4 regions of the Luteibacter sp. 1214 genome follow, and region 4 is predicted to be linked to each of the others. Evidence: predicted binding sites of a transcription regulator. Region 4 holds the regulator's gene; each other region holds the start of a gene.
What was found. Region 4 encodes sigma-54, which starts transcription at its own class of promoters, with help from an activator protein. Its sites were predicted from a motif close to TGGCACGNGCNTTGC; they were not measured.
Positions count from the first base shown of each region.

Region 1 (3,884 bases), on a different contig from region 4:
GCGCACCACCGTGTAGCCGTACACGGGAATGTCGGAGGCCGTCGCGACACTGCCACATCCGACCAGCCACGCAAACGCGGCCAGGACCGCCACGCGAATCGGAGAGGTTGTCATGCCGGATGCCTGTGAGTGAACTGCAGGCATCCTAACGGCAGTTTCGCCACGATCAAGGGGCGGCGGCGGCTCGCAAAATCGCGCCCATTCGCCCACGAGAAACAAAAGAAGGGGCGCCGAGGCGCCCCTTCGTTCACCCGAACGTCGCTCTCGCGATCAGATCGCGTAGTACATCTGGAACTCGAGCGGGTGGGTGCTCGCGCGGTAGCGGGTCACTTCCTGCATCTTCAGCGCGATGTACGCGTCGATGAAGTCGTCGGTGAACACGCCACCGGCCTTGAGGAAGTCGCGATCCTTGTCGAGCGCGGCGAGCGCTTCGTCGAGGCTGGCGCAGACCTGCGGGATGTTCTTCTCTTCTTCCGGCGGCAGATCGTAGAGATCCTTGTCGGCCGGTGCACCCGGGTCGATCTTGTTCAGGATGCCGTCGAGGCCGGCCATCATCAGCACGGTGAAGGTCAGGTAGCCCGACTGCATCGGATCCGGGAAACGGATTTCGATACGACGACCCTTCGGGCTCGACACGTACGGGATACGGCAGGATGCCGAACGGTTACGCGCCGAGTAGGCGAGCATGACCGGCGCTTCGAAGCCCGGGACCAGACGCTTATAGCTGTTGGTCGTCGAATTCGCGAACGCGTTGATGGCCTTGGCGTGCTTGAAGATACCGCCGATGTACCACAGCGCCGTCTGCGACAGGCCACCGTAGAGGTCGCCCGCGAAGAGGTTCTCGCCGTTCTTCGACAGCGACTGGTGCACGTGCATGCCCGAGCCGTTGTCGCCGACGATCGGCTTCGGCATGAAGGTCACGGTCTTGCCCTGCTGGTGGGCGACGTTCTTGATGACGTACTTCATCGTCATCAGTTCGTCGGCCTTCTTCACCAGGGTGTTGAAGCGCGTGCCGATCTCGCACTGGCCCGCGTTGGCGACTTCGTGGTGATGCACTTCGACCACCTGGCCGAGCGACTCGAGCACCTTGCACATGTCCGCGCGCAGATCACCCAGGCTGTCGACCGGGCTGACCGGGAAATAGCCACCCTTCACACCCGGACGGTGACCGCTGTTGGTGCCGTCGTACTTGTAGCGCGACGACCAGGCCGCTTCTTCGGAGCCGATTTCGTAGAACACGCGGCCCATGTCGTTCTGCCAGCGGACCGAGTCGAAGATGAAGAACTCGGGTTCCGGGCCGAAGAAGGCGGTATCGGCGATGCCGGTCGACTTCAGGAAGGCTTCGCCGCGCTTGGCGATGGAGCGCGGGTCGCGACCATAAGCCTGCATGGTGCTCGGCTCGAGCACATCGCAGTGCACGATCAGCTGCTTGTGAGCGCTGAACGGGTCGAGGTGGGCGGTCTCCGGATCCGGCATGAGGACCATGTCGGACTCGTTGATGCCCTTCCAGCCGGCGATCGACGAGCCGTCGAACATCTTGCCGTCTTCGAACGTGCTCTCGTCGATGGCGTGGGCGGGGAACGTGACGTGGTGGTGCTTGCCGAGCATGTCGGCGAAGCGCAGGTCGACGAACTCGATTTCCTCGTCCTGGATCAGGTTCAGCACTTTGGAAGCGGCGGACATACAAACCTCGAAATGGGTGTGGGCGGAATGCGTGTAGCAATCGCTATGCCAGCGTGTCCGCCATCGACGGGCGCCGGAATCAAGCTCTCCCATCATAGAACGGGCGTGAGGAAGATGTGCAAATGCACCATCATGGTGCATCGTTCTCGCTCACGCACCATTCCGGCCGATCCGCCATCATCGACGCGAGGTCCGCGAGCGTTTCTCCATCGTTTCCTACGCCGCTGCGTTTTCCCGAGCCGCCCGCATCGTTTACGCTTCGGTCCCTAGCGGGGGCCTCGCCCCTCCCACACCGCCGCCTTTCCCCGGGCCGGCGCACGCAGAGCCGCTCCATGACCAAGAAAACCGATAACGACACCCCCGACGCCGCGCGACGCCGGTTGCTGGGCGGCATGGCCACGACGGGCGCCATGCTCGCGCTGGGTGGCGCAAGCGAGGTGACCGCGGCCGGCAGGAAGGCGGCGGGTCCCGCGCCGACCGGTGCCGCACTGGATGCGTTGCTCGAAAAGCACATCGATAACGTGGTCGTGATCTACGCGGAAAACCGCAGCTTCAACAATCTGTTCGGGGACTTCCCCGGTCTGCAGCAGCCGCTGAGCGAGGTGCCGCCAGAACGTCTGATCCAGCGGGACCGCGACGGCACCCCGCTGAAGACCCTGCCACCCATCTGGGGCGGGCTCGTGCCGCACGAGCAGGTCGTCGACCATAAAACGTACAAGATCGGCGAAAAGGACATTACCGGCCTGCCGAACGCGCCGTGGGCACTCCACACCGGCGACGGCACCCCGCTGCCGCACGGTCTGGTAACGCGCGATCTCGTCCACGCGTTCTATAACAACCAGCTGCAGATCAACGGCGGCAAGAACGACGGCTTCGTCGCGTGGGGTGACAACGGTGCGCTGACCATGGGGCACTATGCCAGCGCGCCCGTGCACCTGCGCCTGTGGAATATCGCCTCGCAGTTCACCTTGTGCGACAACTTCTTCATGGGTGCCTTTGGCGGTTCGTTCCTCAACCACCAGTACCTCGTCGCCGCGCAACCGCCGTTCTATCCGGGCGCCGACAAGAGCCCCGCGCAGTTCAACATCGCGGTCACCGAAAGCGGCGACCCGCTCGACCATCGCCTGAAGATGGACGAGGAATCGCCGAAGAGCGCGATGGACGGCAAACCCAAATTCGCGCACCACAATACGCTGACCCCGGACTTCTGGGCGGTGAACACCATCGGTCCGCCCTATTCGCCGGGCTTCAACGTCGATCGCAAGAATCCGCTGCTTGCCGACGCCACCAGCGCCAACACGCTGGTGCCGCAGAAGCATAAACACATCGGCGACGTACTCTCGGCGAAGGATGTCGACTGGGCCTGGTATGGCGGCGGCTTCCAGGCCGCGCTCGACGGTAAGGGCGACGGTGACGATGCCAGCTTCCCGCAGACGCCGAACTTCCAGCCACATCACCAGCCGCTCAATTACTTCGTGACACTGGCTCCGGGAACCGAAGCGCGCAAGAAGCATCTGCGCGATGGCGGTCTTGGCGAGACGGCGGCGACGAATCATTTTCTTGCGGACATCGCGGCTGGGAAGCTGCCTCCGGTGGCGTTCTACAAGCCGCAAGGCGACCTCAACATGCACGCCGGCTACTCCGACGTGGAAGCCGGCGATCGTCATATCGCCAACGTCGTACATGCGCTGCGCACGAGCCCGCAGTGGAAGAACATGCTGGTGGTGATCACGTTCGACGAGAACGGCGGCTGGTGGGATCACGTCGCTCCGCCGAAGGGCGATCGCTGGGGTCCGGGAACACGCATTCCCGCGCTGGTCGTGTCGCCGTATGCGAAGAAGGGCCACGTCGAGCACACGATCTATGACACCGGATCCATCGCCCGCTTCCTGACGCGCCGGTTCAAGCTCGAGAAGCTGCCGGGGCTGAAGATGCGTGAGGATGCGATGGTGGCGGCGGGTGGACCGGCGGCTGGTGATCTTACCGAAACGCTGGACTTTTCGGCGACATGATATCGCCGACAGGGTTGGCTCCCACCGGAGCATCCCCAGCAGCCCTGACCTCGGGACGTCGGCAGTGGCGCGAGCCAGCCTGCTCGTAGGAGCCCCGCCTGCTGGCGACAGCCCGGACCCTCAGTGTCCGGGTGTACCGCCCGACGCGAAAGGCGGTTTCGCGAACCAGATGGCGATCATCGCCAGACC
Region 1 covers NZ_JAVDSQ010000002.1:708,283-712,166, forward strand. The annotation lists gene J2X57_RS07715 (glutaminyl-peptide cyclotransferase) at 1-114, opposite strand, end outside; gene glnA (type I glutamate--ammonia ligase) at 271-1,683, opposite strand; gene acpA (acid phosphatase) at 2,016-3,695, shown strand; gene J2X57_RS07730 (DHA2 family efflux MFS transporter permease subunit) at 3,816-3,884, opposite strand, start outside.
Region 1: a site for sigma-54 is predicted at 1,720-1,734, ahead of glnA (type I glutamate--ammonia ligase). Genes of this name have one in related genera too.

Region 2 (3,884 bases), on a different contig from region 4:
CGCGGTGGGGGCGTACCAGAAGGGCAGCGATCCGCGTACGGACGAAGCGATTGCCTTGTATCCGCGTCTTTCGGCCTTCCTGCAGCAGGAAACCGATGTGCCGGTGGATCTGGCCGATGCGGAAGCCGGCCTCGTCGATGTCGCGAGGACTAACTGATGGCCTCGCGTGCCGACCGCCTGCAACCCGTTGTCGATATCGCCGCCGAGAAGGCGGAGGACGCGACGCGTTCGCTCGCCACGCACCAGCGGACGCTTGCCGAGAGCGAACAGCAGCTGGCCGAGCTACGTCGCTATCGCAACGAGTACGCGGCGATGCCCGATGGCATCGGCGTCAGCGCGTTGCTCAACCGGCAGCAGTTCCTGCAGAAGATCGACATGGCCATCGTGCAGCAGATGAGCGAAGTCCAGCGTCGTGAGCAGGGGCTCGAACGAGCGCGCCAGTCGTGGGCGGAGGCCCGCGGCCGTGCCAAGGCGCTCGAGTCGGTGACCACCAGGTATCGCGACCAGGAACGTAAGTCACAGGATCGTCGGGAGCAGGAACAGGCCGACGAGCGCTCGCAGTACCGCCGTAACCCGAGGGGTTCGGCATGATCTCACCGGAAGCACCGCATGAATAACGCTACTGTCGCCCTCAACCTCGCCCGCCCGGTCAGCCAGGCACCCACGTCCGCGTCGAACGCGACGGCCAGGGCGAACGACGACACGACCCCGTCGAAGCGCTTCGACGCGGTACTCGACAGCGCGCATGCCCAGGCGCACGCCGGCGCCGGCGGCACGGTCAGGCCGCATGCGGCTGACGCCCATGCCAGCAGCCGCGGCAACGCACCGTCCGACACGCACAAGGCGAAGGACGACAGCGCCGACGATCGCGACGACAAGAGCACGACGTCTGCCAAAGCCGATGACGGCAAGGTTACGAGCACGAAAGCGGATAAGACCGCCAATCAGGATGACGCGAAGAAGGACGACACGTCCGACAACGACGACACGTCCATTGCCAGCACGATGCTCGCCCTGATCGGCGTACCGCCCAAGGTGACCGAACTGGCGTCGAAGACGCTGGGTGCCCTGAAGGGCGCCGCCGGGAAGACGGGCGATCTCAGCGCTGGCGCGTTGGCCATGGGTCTGCCGAACGCTGCCGCTGCCGCCGTGACCGGTGGCGACGGCAAGGGTGCGATGCTGGCGTCTACCGAGGGCGCCGGTGCCCTTGCCGATGCGACCGCGTCGACGGCCGCCGGATCCCCGCTGGCTGCGCTTCTGGCCGCGCGCACGGTGACCGTGGGCACGGGAAAGGAGGACGCGGCGTCGCCTTCCGATCCGACGACCAGCCCGATGCCGCTGACCCACACGCCCGGTCTGGCACCGGTGGACGGCGCGGCCTTGCAGGTACAGGCCACACAGGCCGCCACCTCGCCGCAGTTCGCCCAGGAACTGGGCGAGCAGATCGCCTGGATGGGCGGTGGTGACGTCAAGGAAGCGCGGATCAAGTTGCACCCCGAAGAGCTGGGCAGCATGGACGTCCGCGTGAATGTCGACGGCGGCAAGGTCAATGTCGCGATCATGGCGCAGCACCCGGCAGCGGTGCATGCCGTCCAGCAGACGCTCTCGCAGCTCGACACGATGCTGGCGCATCACGGCCTGTCGCTCGGCCAGACCGACGTGGGTCAGCGCCAGAACGGGCAGGATGACGGGCATGCCGGCAACGGCGGCGCGGGGCAGGGTGGCGCGGACGATGCACAGGGCGCGACGGTCACACTGGCGACCTCGCGCGTATCCCGCAGTCTGGTCGACGAAGTGGCCTGACGATCGATTGGGTGGCGACGAATTGGCGCGCGTCAATTCGTCGTCGCGGCGACGGCGCGTATTCGGGGCGACAACGACGGCGCGACGCGAAGCGGGATGCGCATCACGCTACATGTACGCAGATGGCACGTCGCTTGCAACAATGCCCGTGAGCCCATCGGGCAACGACGATATCGCATTCGCATCACAGAGGTTTTTCACGCATGGCCGCAGCACAGATGGACGCGCCCGAAGGCGCTCCCGTAAAGAAGAAGGGCAAGGGCAAGTTGCTGATCATCGGCGCGGTCATCGTGCTGGCGGCGGGCGGTGCGGGCGGCTGGTTTCTGATGAAGGGCGGCCACGGCAAGACGAGTGCGGCCGATGCCGCCGCGGCGGCCAAGGCCAAACCGGCGGTTTATCTGCAGCTGGATCCGGCCTTCGTGGTCAATTTCCAGGACGAGGCGGCGCTGCGTTTCCTTCAGGTCGGTGTGAACGTCATGTCTCACGACCCGGAGGCGATCGCCGCGGCGAAGGAAGCCGATCCCGAGATCCGCAATGCCTTGCTGATGCTGTTCTCCGCGCAGGACGTGAAGTCCCTGTCCGACGTCAAGGGCAAGCAGAAGCTGCAGGCCGCCGCGCTCGCCGAGATTCAGCGCGTGCTGAAGGAAAAGATCGGTCGCCCCGGGGTGGACGCGGTCTATTTCACCAGCTTCATCATGCAGTGACGGGACACCCGCAGCCATGAGCGACATTCTCACCCAGGAAGAAATCGACGCCCTGCTCGCGGGTGTGGAAGGCGGTGCCGTCGAAACCGAGGTCGAGCTGCCGCCACCGGGCGGTGTGCACGACTACGATTTCACCCAGCAGGACCGTATCGTGCGCGGGCGTCTGCCCACGCTGGAGATGGTCAACGACCGTTTCGCCCGGTATTTCCGCGCCAACCTGTTCAACGTGCTGCGCAAGTCCTGCGAAGTGTCGGTGCTTGGCGTGAAGATGACCAAGTTCAACGAGTACGTTCACTCGCTGGCGGTGCCGAGCAATCTCAACCTCATTCGCATCAAGCCGCTGCGCGGTACCGCGCTGATGGTGTTCGAGCCGCGCCTGGTGTTCACGGTGATCGACAACTTCTTCGGTGGTGACGGCCGGTACCACGCGCGTATCGAGGGCCGCGACTTCACGCCGACCGAGAACCGCGTGATCCAGATCGTGCTGGCGGAGGCCTTTTCGGCCATGGCGGAAGCCTGGGCGCCGGTCCTCAAGATGCAGTTCGAGTTCCTCAATTCCGAGATCAACCCGCAGTTCGCCAATATCGTCAGCCCGACCGAGACGGTGGTGGTGTCGCGCTTCCATATCGAGCTCGACGGCGGCGGCGGTGAAGTCCATCTCACGCTGCCGTATTCGATGGTCGAGCCGATCCGTGAACTGCTCGATGCCGGTGTGCAGAGCGACCGGGCCGAGCGCGATGAGCGCTGGATCCAGAACCTGCACGAGGAAATTCTCGATGCGGAAGTGGAGATCACCTCGATGCTGGCCGAAGCGCGCCTGACCATCGGCGACTTCCTGCACCTGCGCAAGGGCGACATCATCCCGATCAGCCTGCCCGAAACGGCAACGGTCTTTGCCGAAGACGTGCCTATTTTCCGGGGCCGCATGGCCAACTCCGGAGGCAACAAGGCGGTGCAGTTCGATTCTCTGATGCGCAAGCGCGGCGAGGGCAGGGCGATGCCGGTGACCACGACGGAGCCGATGCCCGTACTGGCGTGAAGTGCCGTCAATGGACCGGCTCGGTGACTAACTGCCGTCGAGCGTCAGGTTTCCGCCGAGCGTCACTTTCCGGGCGCGAGACGTGACCGGAAAGCGTCGTTCAAAGGACTGAAAAAACACGGTAAATTTACAGTCTCCAGCGTTTCGACAGCGTGGCACGCGGATTGCTTCATAGCTCCCGTAACCCGGTAACGACACTCTGGAACGGACATGAACGAATCCACGCTCGACAATATCGAAGGCACCGATGCCGCCCTGGCCCGGACCATGGGGCTCGGCAGCGAGGTCAACCTCGACGTCATTCTCGATGTGCCGGTCACCATGGCCATGGAAGTGGG
Region 2 covers NZ_JAVDSQ010000004.1:290,237-294,120, forward strand. The annotation lists gene fliI (flagellar protein export ATPase FliI) at 1-157, shown strand, start outside; gene fliJ (flagellar export protein FliJ) at 157-591, shown strand; gene J2X57_RS12235 (flagellar hook-length control protein FliK) at 610-1,803, shown strand; gene J2X57_RS12240 (flagellar basal body-associated FliL family protein) at 2,007-2,507, shown strand; gene fliM (flagellar motor switch protein FliM) at 2,524-3,546, shown strand; gene fliN (flagellar motor switch protein FliN) at 3,757-3,884, shown strand, end outside.
Region 2: a site for sigma-54 is predicted at 1,927-1,941, ahead of J2X57_RS12240 (flagellar basal body-associated FliL family protein). Genes of this name have one in related genera too.

Region 3 (3,884 bases), on a different contig from region 4:
AATAACCCGAAGAATCACGCAAGGTGAAGAAGCCCGCGCCGCTGAGGGCGAAGTCGTAGGAGTTACCGGTCTGGGTGACGTTGCCGTCGCCGAACTGCTGCGCGATGTTGGTCAGGCGGACGCCGCTGCCCGCCGCCGTGGCGGACAGGTTTTCACCGGCCACGGAATACACCTGCGAGAACTCGGCGCGCGAGCCCTTGAAGCCGACCGTGTTGACGTTGGCGATGTTGTTGGCGGTGACTTCCAGGTCGGAAGACGCCGCGTTGATGCCGCTGAGGGCGATATCGAAAGGCATGGGTGTGTTTCCTCGCTGGAATTACATGATTTGCGCGATCTGGCTCAGCAGGGCGCCGCCGTAGCCGGCCACCTGCACATAGGTTCCGTCCGTGCCCGAGGCACCGACGCCTTCCACCTTTCCGCGAACGAACGTATCGATCGCGTTGCCGCCGGAAGTAGCGGTCATCTGGTAGACACCGTCGGTCAGCTGCGTGCCGTCGTCGGATTTACCGTCCCAGGAAAACTTGGTGAGGCCCGCATCGGGCTGGCCCAGGGAAATCGTGCGGACAACGTTGCCGGAGGCGTCCTTGATCTGCACGTTGACGTAGGTGCCGGAAGTACCGACGTTGACGGCGCCATCCATCTCGCTGTTGGTCAGCTGTCCCGCGGTGGACGGCACGAGCACCTCCTGGCCGACCAGACTGGCGGCACGGACGAACTGATCGCCGGTGAGGTTGGTCGCCAGCGTGTCGAACGAGCTCTGCAGCTCCTGCGTCGCGGCCACCTGAGAAAACTGCGCCATCTGCGCCACCATCTGGGTGGAATCCATCGGCTTGGTCGGGTCCTGGTTGGTCATCTGGGTGACCATGAGTTTCAGGAAATCCGACTGGCTGAGGGTCTGTTCCTTCAGCTGGCTGCTGGAAGACGTCGAGGACGTGGAACTGGTAGTGCTGACGGAAGCGACCATGGGAGTGCCTTATTTGCCGAGGTCCAGCGTCTTCTGCATGAGCTGCTTGGCGCTGTTCATGACTTCGACGTTGTTCTGATAGGAGCGCGACGCGGAGATCATGTTGACCAGCTCGTCGACCGGATTGACGTTGCTCGAATAGACGTAGCCGTTCGTGTCGGCCAGCGGATTGGCCGGCTCGTAACGCGACTGGATCGGTGCCTGGCTCTCGGTCACGCCGAGCGCGCGGACACCGCCGTTTTCCATCTGGCCGTCCACCTGCTGCTGCACGGCCGCGAAGGTCGGCTGCCTGGCGCGGTAGGCGGTGGCCTCGCTGCTGGACAGGCTGTCCGCGTTGGCCATGTTGCTGGCGGTGGTGTTCAGTCGCGCGGACTGCGCGGCCATGCCGGAACCGGCGACGTCGAAAATCTTCAGGAGACTCATGAGGCGGTCCCGGTGATGGCGAGGCGCATGGTGTGGATCTGCGCGTTGATGAAGCTGAGCGATGCCTGGTAATGGATCGCGTTGGCGGCGAACTGCGACTGCTCGACCTGGGTGTCGACGGTGTTGCCGTCCATGGTCGGCTGGGTCTCGGCGCGGTAGGCCAGCTTGTTGGCCTGGTCGAGCGCCACGGCGGGGTTGCCGCCGATGTGACCGTCTTCGGTCGACGCCATCTGCAAGGTGTGGCCATCGGTGGCCCCGGTCGCGGCGGTCATCGCTTTCTTGAAATCGAGGTCGCGGGCGAGGAAGCCCGGGGTGTCGGCGTTGGCGAGGTTGGATGAAATGACCTCGGCACGGCGCTGCCACAGGCCAAGGGCCTGGGCGTGTACGCCGAACAGCTTGTCGGATGAATCGATCATGGGCTCGTCCCCTCTCGTGACCTTGGCCCGAGGGGTTGAGCAAGAGCCGTGCCACGGCTGGGGACTAACGACGAAACGGCGTCGCAGCGCCGTTTGCAAGGTCTTGCGATGGCCCCGAAGCCGCCAGCGCCGGAATTCCGACGCGCTTACGGGGGGACCGCGTCAGGGCGACGTCAGGCCGGGAGCAGCTCGAGCACCGCCGTAGCAAGCACGTCGGGCTGGAACTTGGCGATGAACCGGTCGGCGCCTACGCGCTCGACCATCGCCTCGTTGAACACACCGCTCAGCGAGCTGTGCAGCAGGACCTTGTGATGACGCAGGCCGGCCTCTTCACGGATGGCACGCGTCAACGCGTAACCGTCCATCAGCGGCATCTCGATATCGGACACGACCAGGGCGACCCGGTCGGCGACCGGACCCGCCGCGAGTTCGCGCAGTTTTTCCAGGCCTTCCTTGCCGTCTTTGGCCACGACACATTCCAGGTCCATCTTGCGGAACAGGTCGACGATCTGCGTGCGGGCGACCAGCGAGTCGTCCACCACGAGGACACGGCGACTGCCGGCGTGCTGGACATGGGCGGCCTGCTGCACGCGGTCGGACAGCTCCACCGCCCGGGGATCCACATGGGCCAGCACCTGCTCGACGTCGACCACGGCGAGCAGGTCGCCGTCGAGACGCGTCACGGCGTTGACCCGCGCCCCATAGCCGAGCGCCGGCGGCGGCGCGGCCATATTCGTGCCGTCGACGTGGACGATCCGATCCACGTCGGATACCAGGAAACCCTGCACGGAGCGGTTGAACTCGGTCACGATGAGGTGCGCGCTGTCCACGGTGGCCAGCGGCGGGTAGCCCATGGCGGCGGCCAGGTCGATCACGGGGATGGTGCTGCCCCGGTAGTCGAAGCTGCCCGACACCAGCGCGTGCATGCTGGGCATACGCTCCAGACGCGGCCGGCGGAGCACCTCACGTACCTTGAAGACATTGATGCCGAACGCCTGGCGGTCGCCGAGACGGAACAGCAGCATGGCCACGCGGTTGTGTCCCGCCAGGCGGGTGAAGGTTTCCACGGTGTCGAGCAACGGGCGGGCCATGTCGTGCCTGGGCATCTGCATAAGGTGTCGCGGAACGTATCGGCGCGGTCACCCATACCTTGAGGTACCCGACTGGCACACGGATTGCTTGGCTCAAGAACGACGGCTCCTGGACGATTACTAGGGGCGACCATCCGAACAAGCGAAAGCGAAATCATGACCCTCCTCTGGAGCCAGCACGTCCGCCTTCTCGCCAGCGCCGCCGCCACCGGTGACGCCGCACGAGTCCGCGCCCTCTCCGCGCAGTATCCGGCGGCCGCCAGCGCCCTGGGCGCACTGCTCAAGCCTGCGGAGGCGCCGCGCACCGCACCGGCGACGACGATCCAGGCCATCGAGCAGCAAGGCATGGTCCTGACCAATGCGCAGGCGCTCGGCGTCAGCCTGCAGGAGCTGGTCGGCAACCTCGAAGGCGCGCGCGATACCGCCGGTCGATTGACGGAAGCCAGCGCCAGGATCTCGACGGCGATCGACCATGCCCACGGCAGCGTCACCGGCATGGCGGAATCGGGCAGTCAGGGCCAGGCGACCGCGGGTGACCTCGACGGCCAGCTGCGCCTCCTGCGCAGCGCCCTCTCGGGCATGAGCCGCAACCACGCTCAGTTCTCCGAATATTTCACGGCGATCCGCAAGCTCACCGCTGCCGTGCAGGACATCGCCCATCAGACCAATCTCGTCGCGCTCAACGCCGCGATCGAAGCCGCGCGCGCCGGCGAAGCCGGTCGCGGTTTCGCCGTCGTCGCCGACGAAGTGAAGCAGCTGGCCGAGAAGACCACCCAGGCCACTGCGGAAATCGACCAGGTTACGCAGACGGTCGGTGAATTCTCGGGCCAGCTCGACGACGCCGTGCAGAACAGCCTGCGTCGCCTCGACCAGACCCAGTCCGGCATCGCCGGTATGCAGGCATCGCTGGGTCGCGTGGATGAGGCCGTGCGCGGCGCCCGCGGCAGCCTCGACGCGGCACGCGAAGGCATGACCGCGCTGGCCGGTCGG
Region 3 covers NZ_JAVDSQ010000004.1:264,922-268,805, reverse strand. The annotation lists gene flgE (flagellar hook protein FlgE) at 1-295, opposite strand, end outside; gene J2X57_RS12125 (flagellar hook capping FlgD N-terminal domain-containing protein) at 317-964, opposite strand; gene flgC (flagellar basal body rod protein FlgC) at 974-1,387, opposite strand; gene flgB (flagellar basal body rod protein FlgB) at 1,384-1,803, opposite strand; gene J2X57_RS12110 (chemotaxis protein) at 1,977-2,894, opposite strand; gene J2X57_RS12105 (methyl-accepting chemotaxis protein) at 3,051-3,884, shown strand, end outside.
Region 3: a site for sigma-54 is predicted at 1,843-1,857, ahead of flgB (flagellar basal body rod protein FlgB). Genes of this name have one in related genera too.

Region 4 (3,884 bases):
CGATGGAGAACACCTCGAGGAATACGCCATGAAGCGTGACCCGGGGTGCGAGCGTGCGCGCCAGGTGGTACTGCAGATACGTGAGCAGCTCGTGCCCGCGCTTGGTGCTCTGCCACAACGGCGTGTCGGTTTCTTCCGCGACTTCGCGCAGATCGGACGGGATCGACTGGTCTTTCGTGACGATCAGCGCGGCCGGCTGGTAGGCGGCGATCTTGTGGATGACCTCCCAGCGCTGGCGCGATTCGAGGCCGTCGAGGTAGTTGAGCTCCTCCGTGCCGATGATCTGCACCTTGTTCGGGTAGATCACGTTGAGGTAGCCGACCAGCGAAGGACGGCGGCTCTGCTTGGCATTGGGCTCGAGCACGCGGGCCTCGCCGCGCATGCCGGCGGCCCAGCGAAGCGCCATACGTTCGTAGACGCCGTCGAAGAGTTGTCTGGCGGTGAGCCGATCCACGCGGGTGATCCCTTTAGATAGCGAAGCCGGCGCGAGGGCGCCGGCTGGGCTATTGTGCCATCAACACGCGGGAGGAGGCCCGGCGGCGCGCGCGAGCGGCCGCCGGGCGCTCTCGTCAGTCGGTGCTGGCGACGCGCGCGTCGCGGCCTTCAGCGTTGTGATGATCCTTGAGCTTCTCTTTGTGCTTGCGAAGCTGGTCGGCGAGTTTGCCGATCATGGCGTCGATGGCGGAATAAAGCGTGTCGCCCTTGTTGTCGTCTTCCAGGCGGGCCACGCCTTCGCCATGGAGCCGGGTGCCGGCACAGTGCAGGGTGCCTCCGGCCTTGTGCTCGTTCTTATCGACGGAAAGGACCACGTCGAGGGCTTTGATATTGTCGAAAAGGCGTTCGAAGCGGCCGATTTGCTGTTCCACGCGCTCGCGCAGAGCGGGGGTGATATGGACGTGCTGGCCGCTGATCTGGATTTGCATGACGCCTCCTTCTTGCTGAGGGTGTCGCCTTATGGCGACGAGATCGGAACGGCGGGGTTGCCGCTCCTCAAGCCTGAATTGATGAGACCGTGGACCTCCGCCGGGGTTCCCCCCGATGTTTCTCAACCTGCGCGAACGCGTTCGCTGGAGCTGGGAATTCGCATCGCTTCACGGTACTTGGCCACCGTACGGCGTGCGACCTGAATTCCGCGTCGATGGAGCTCCTCGGCAAGCGCCTGGTCGGACAAGGGGCGGCGTGCGTCCTCGCCCGTGATCAGCTTACGCAACATGGCCTGGATGGCGGTGGCGGATGCGCTGCCGCCGTCTTCGGTCGCCACGCCACTGGAAAAGAAATGCTTGAGTTCGAAGGTGCCGCGCGGCGTGTGCATGTATTTCCGGGTGGTGACCCGTGAAATCGTCGATTCGTGCATGCCGACTTCTTCGGCGACCTCACGCAACACCAGCGGATGCATGGCCTCGGGGCCGTAATCGAGGAAGGCGCTCTGGCGGCGGACAATGACTTCCGCGACCTTGGTCAGGGTTTCGGCGCGCGACTGCAGGCTTTTCAGCAACCAGCGGGCTTCCTGCAGCTGGCCTTTCATCCAGGTGGCGTCGTCGCCGCGTGCGCGGGCGATGAGGTTGCAGTAATGCTGGTTCAGGCCGAGCCGGGGCTGCGCGTCGGGGTTGAGGCTGACCGTCCAGCGCCCCGCTTCCCGCCGCGCGTACACGTCGGGCGCGACATATTCGACGGGCGTGGCATCCAGCGCGGCGCCCGGGCGCGGATCGAGGCTGCGGATCAGCGCCGCGGCGCTGGCCACCTCGTTCTCGGCGGCCTTGAGCCGACGGGCGATCTTGACGCTGTCGTTTCGCGCGAGGAGCTCCAGCTCTTCAAGGACGATACGGATCGCCAGGTCGCGGAACGGTGTTTCGGTCGAAAACTGCGAGAGCTGGCAGAGCAGACAGTCGCGCAGATCGAGGCTGGCGATGCCGGTGGGATCGAACCGCTGCACGCGCTGGCGTACCGCTTCGATCTCCTCGGCACTGGCCCGCAGTTCGGCGGGCAGCGCGACTTCCACCGCCTCGACTCCGTCGCGCAGGTAACCGTCCTCGTCCAGCGCGTGGATGATCGCGGTGGCGATCGCGTGGTCGCGTGGGGAGAACTGGGAAAGATTGAGCTGCCACTCCAGGTGCTGTTGGAGGCTTTCCGGCGCGGCGTTCTGCGGCTCGAAACCGTCTTCGTCACCACCGTTGGCACGCGATGGGGCGCCGGCGTAGTCACCCGCCTCGCCGTGGAAGCGATCGTCGTCCCACTCGGGGGCGAGTTCTTCGGACGGGGTGGCGGTGGACTCGTCCTCCTTCGAGGACTTGGCCGGGAGCTCCTGGCGGGAGGGGAACTCGGCGTCGAAACCGTTCTCGTCGGCGGCGTCGCCTTCGGCATCCGCGTCGGACTCCGCATCTTCGGCAAACTCAAGCAGCGGGTTGCTCTCCGCGATCTGGCGGAGTTCCGCTTCGAGCTCCAGCTGCGACAGCTGGAGCAGCCGAATGGCCTGCTGTAGCTGCGGCGTCAGCGTGAGCTGCTGATGCAGACGAAACTGAAGTCCGGGTTTCATGCCTTCGATGCGTGAGGTGTCGAATCCATCGTAACCCCTTGCGGCCTCCACAAACCAGCGGTCGGGTCGGCTGGCTCTTCCGGCCGGATTCGCGCGTCGGTCCGGACGGCCGGTGACGCGCTCTAAATGCGGAATTCACGACCCAGATACACCTCGCGCACCTTCTCATCGGCGAGGATGTGCTGAGGAGTGCCGCGAGAAAGCACTTCGCCGTCGTTGAGGATGTATGCGCGGTCGCAGATACCGAGCGTTTCCCGGACGTTGTGATCGGTGATCAGCACCCCGATGCCGCGTTCCTTGAGGTGTCGAACGATGCGCTGGATCTCGCCCACGGAGATGGGGTCGACGCCGGCGAACGGCTCATCGAGCAGCATGTAGCGCGGGCGTGCCGCCAGCGCCCGGGCGATCTCGACGCGGCGACGCTCGCCGCCGGACAGGCTGATGCCCTTCTGATCGGCGATGTGCGCGATCTTCAGTTCGTCGAGCAGGCTGTCGAGTTCGTCGTCGCGCTGCTTCTGCGTCATGCCGTCGCGCAGTTCGAGCACCGCCATGATGTTGTCCGACACGCTGAGGCGGCGGAAGACCGAGGCTTCCTGCGGCAGATATCCGATGCCGAGCTTGGCGCGCGCGTGCATGGGCAGGCCGGTGATGTCCTGCTGATCGAGCTTGATTACGCCCGCGTCGGCCTGGATCAGCCCGACCACCATGTAGAAGCAGGTCGTCTTGCCGGCGCCGTTGGGGCCGAGAAGGCCGACGACCTCACCTTCGCGAATGGAGAAGGCGAAGTCACGGACTACCTTGCGTGCGCGGAAGCGCTTCTGCAGGCCTTGGGCTGAAAGCATCGGGTCAGGGCTTCCTGGCAGGTGCGGCCGCAGCCGCCGGAGTGGGGCAGGCGCCGGCCGCCTTGGCGGGTGCGCCCGGCGTGGTGCTCTTCGGCTGGAAGGTCATGTGTACGGGTGCGGGACCGTTGCTTTCGCCCGTCATCGTGCTGTTCTGGGTGTTATAGGTGAGCTTGTCGCCATCGGCACTGCCCTTCGCCGGCTGGTTGACATGGGCACCGCCGGTCAGCACGGCAAAGTCCTTGTCGATCTTGTAGTCGATGTTGGAAGCCTTGCCGTCCATGGGCTGATCGCAGTCGTCCAGCTGATGGATGGTGGCGGGGCTGCCGTCGACGACCACCCGGTTGAGCTGGCTGTCGGCGTCGAAATAGCCCGTCGCCTTGCTGCCGGTGATCTTCAGGGTGCCCTGGGTCAGGACGACGCTTCCCGTCCAGATCACCTTGCCGTTGGGCTGCTGGGAGCCATCGAACGACTTGGAGACGACGTCGGCCGGCTGGTTGCGATCGGACTGC
Region 4 covers NZ_JAVDSQ010000003.1:161,491-165,374, reverse strand. The annotation lists gene hprK (HPr(Ser) kinase/phosphatase) at 1-454, opposite strand, end outside; gene raiA (ribosome-associated translation inhibitor RaiA) at 570-923, opposite strand; gene J2X57_RS09140 (RNA polymerase factor sigma-54) at 1,046-2,533, opposite strand; gene lptB (LPS export ABC transporter ATP-binding protein) at 2,656-3,375, opposite strand; gene lptA (lipopolysaccharide transport periplasmic protein LptA) at 3,380-3,884, opposite strand, start outside.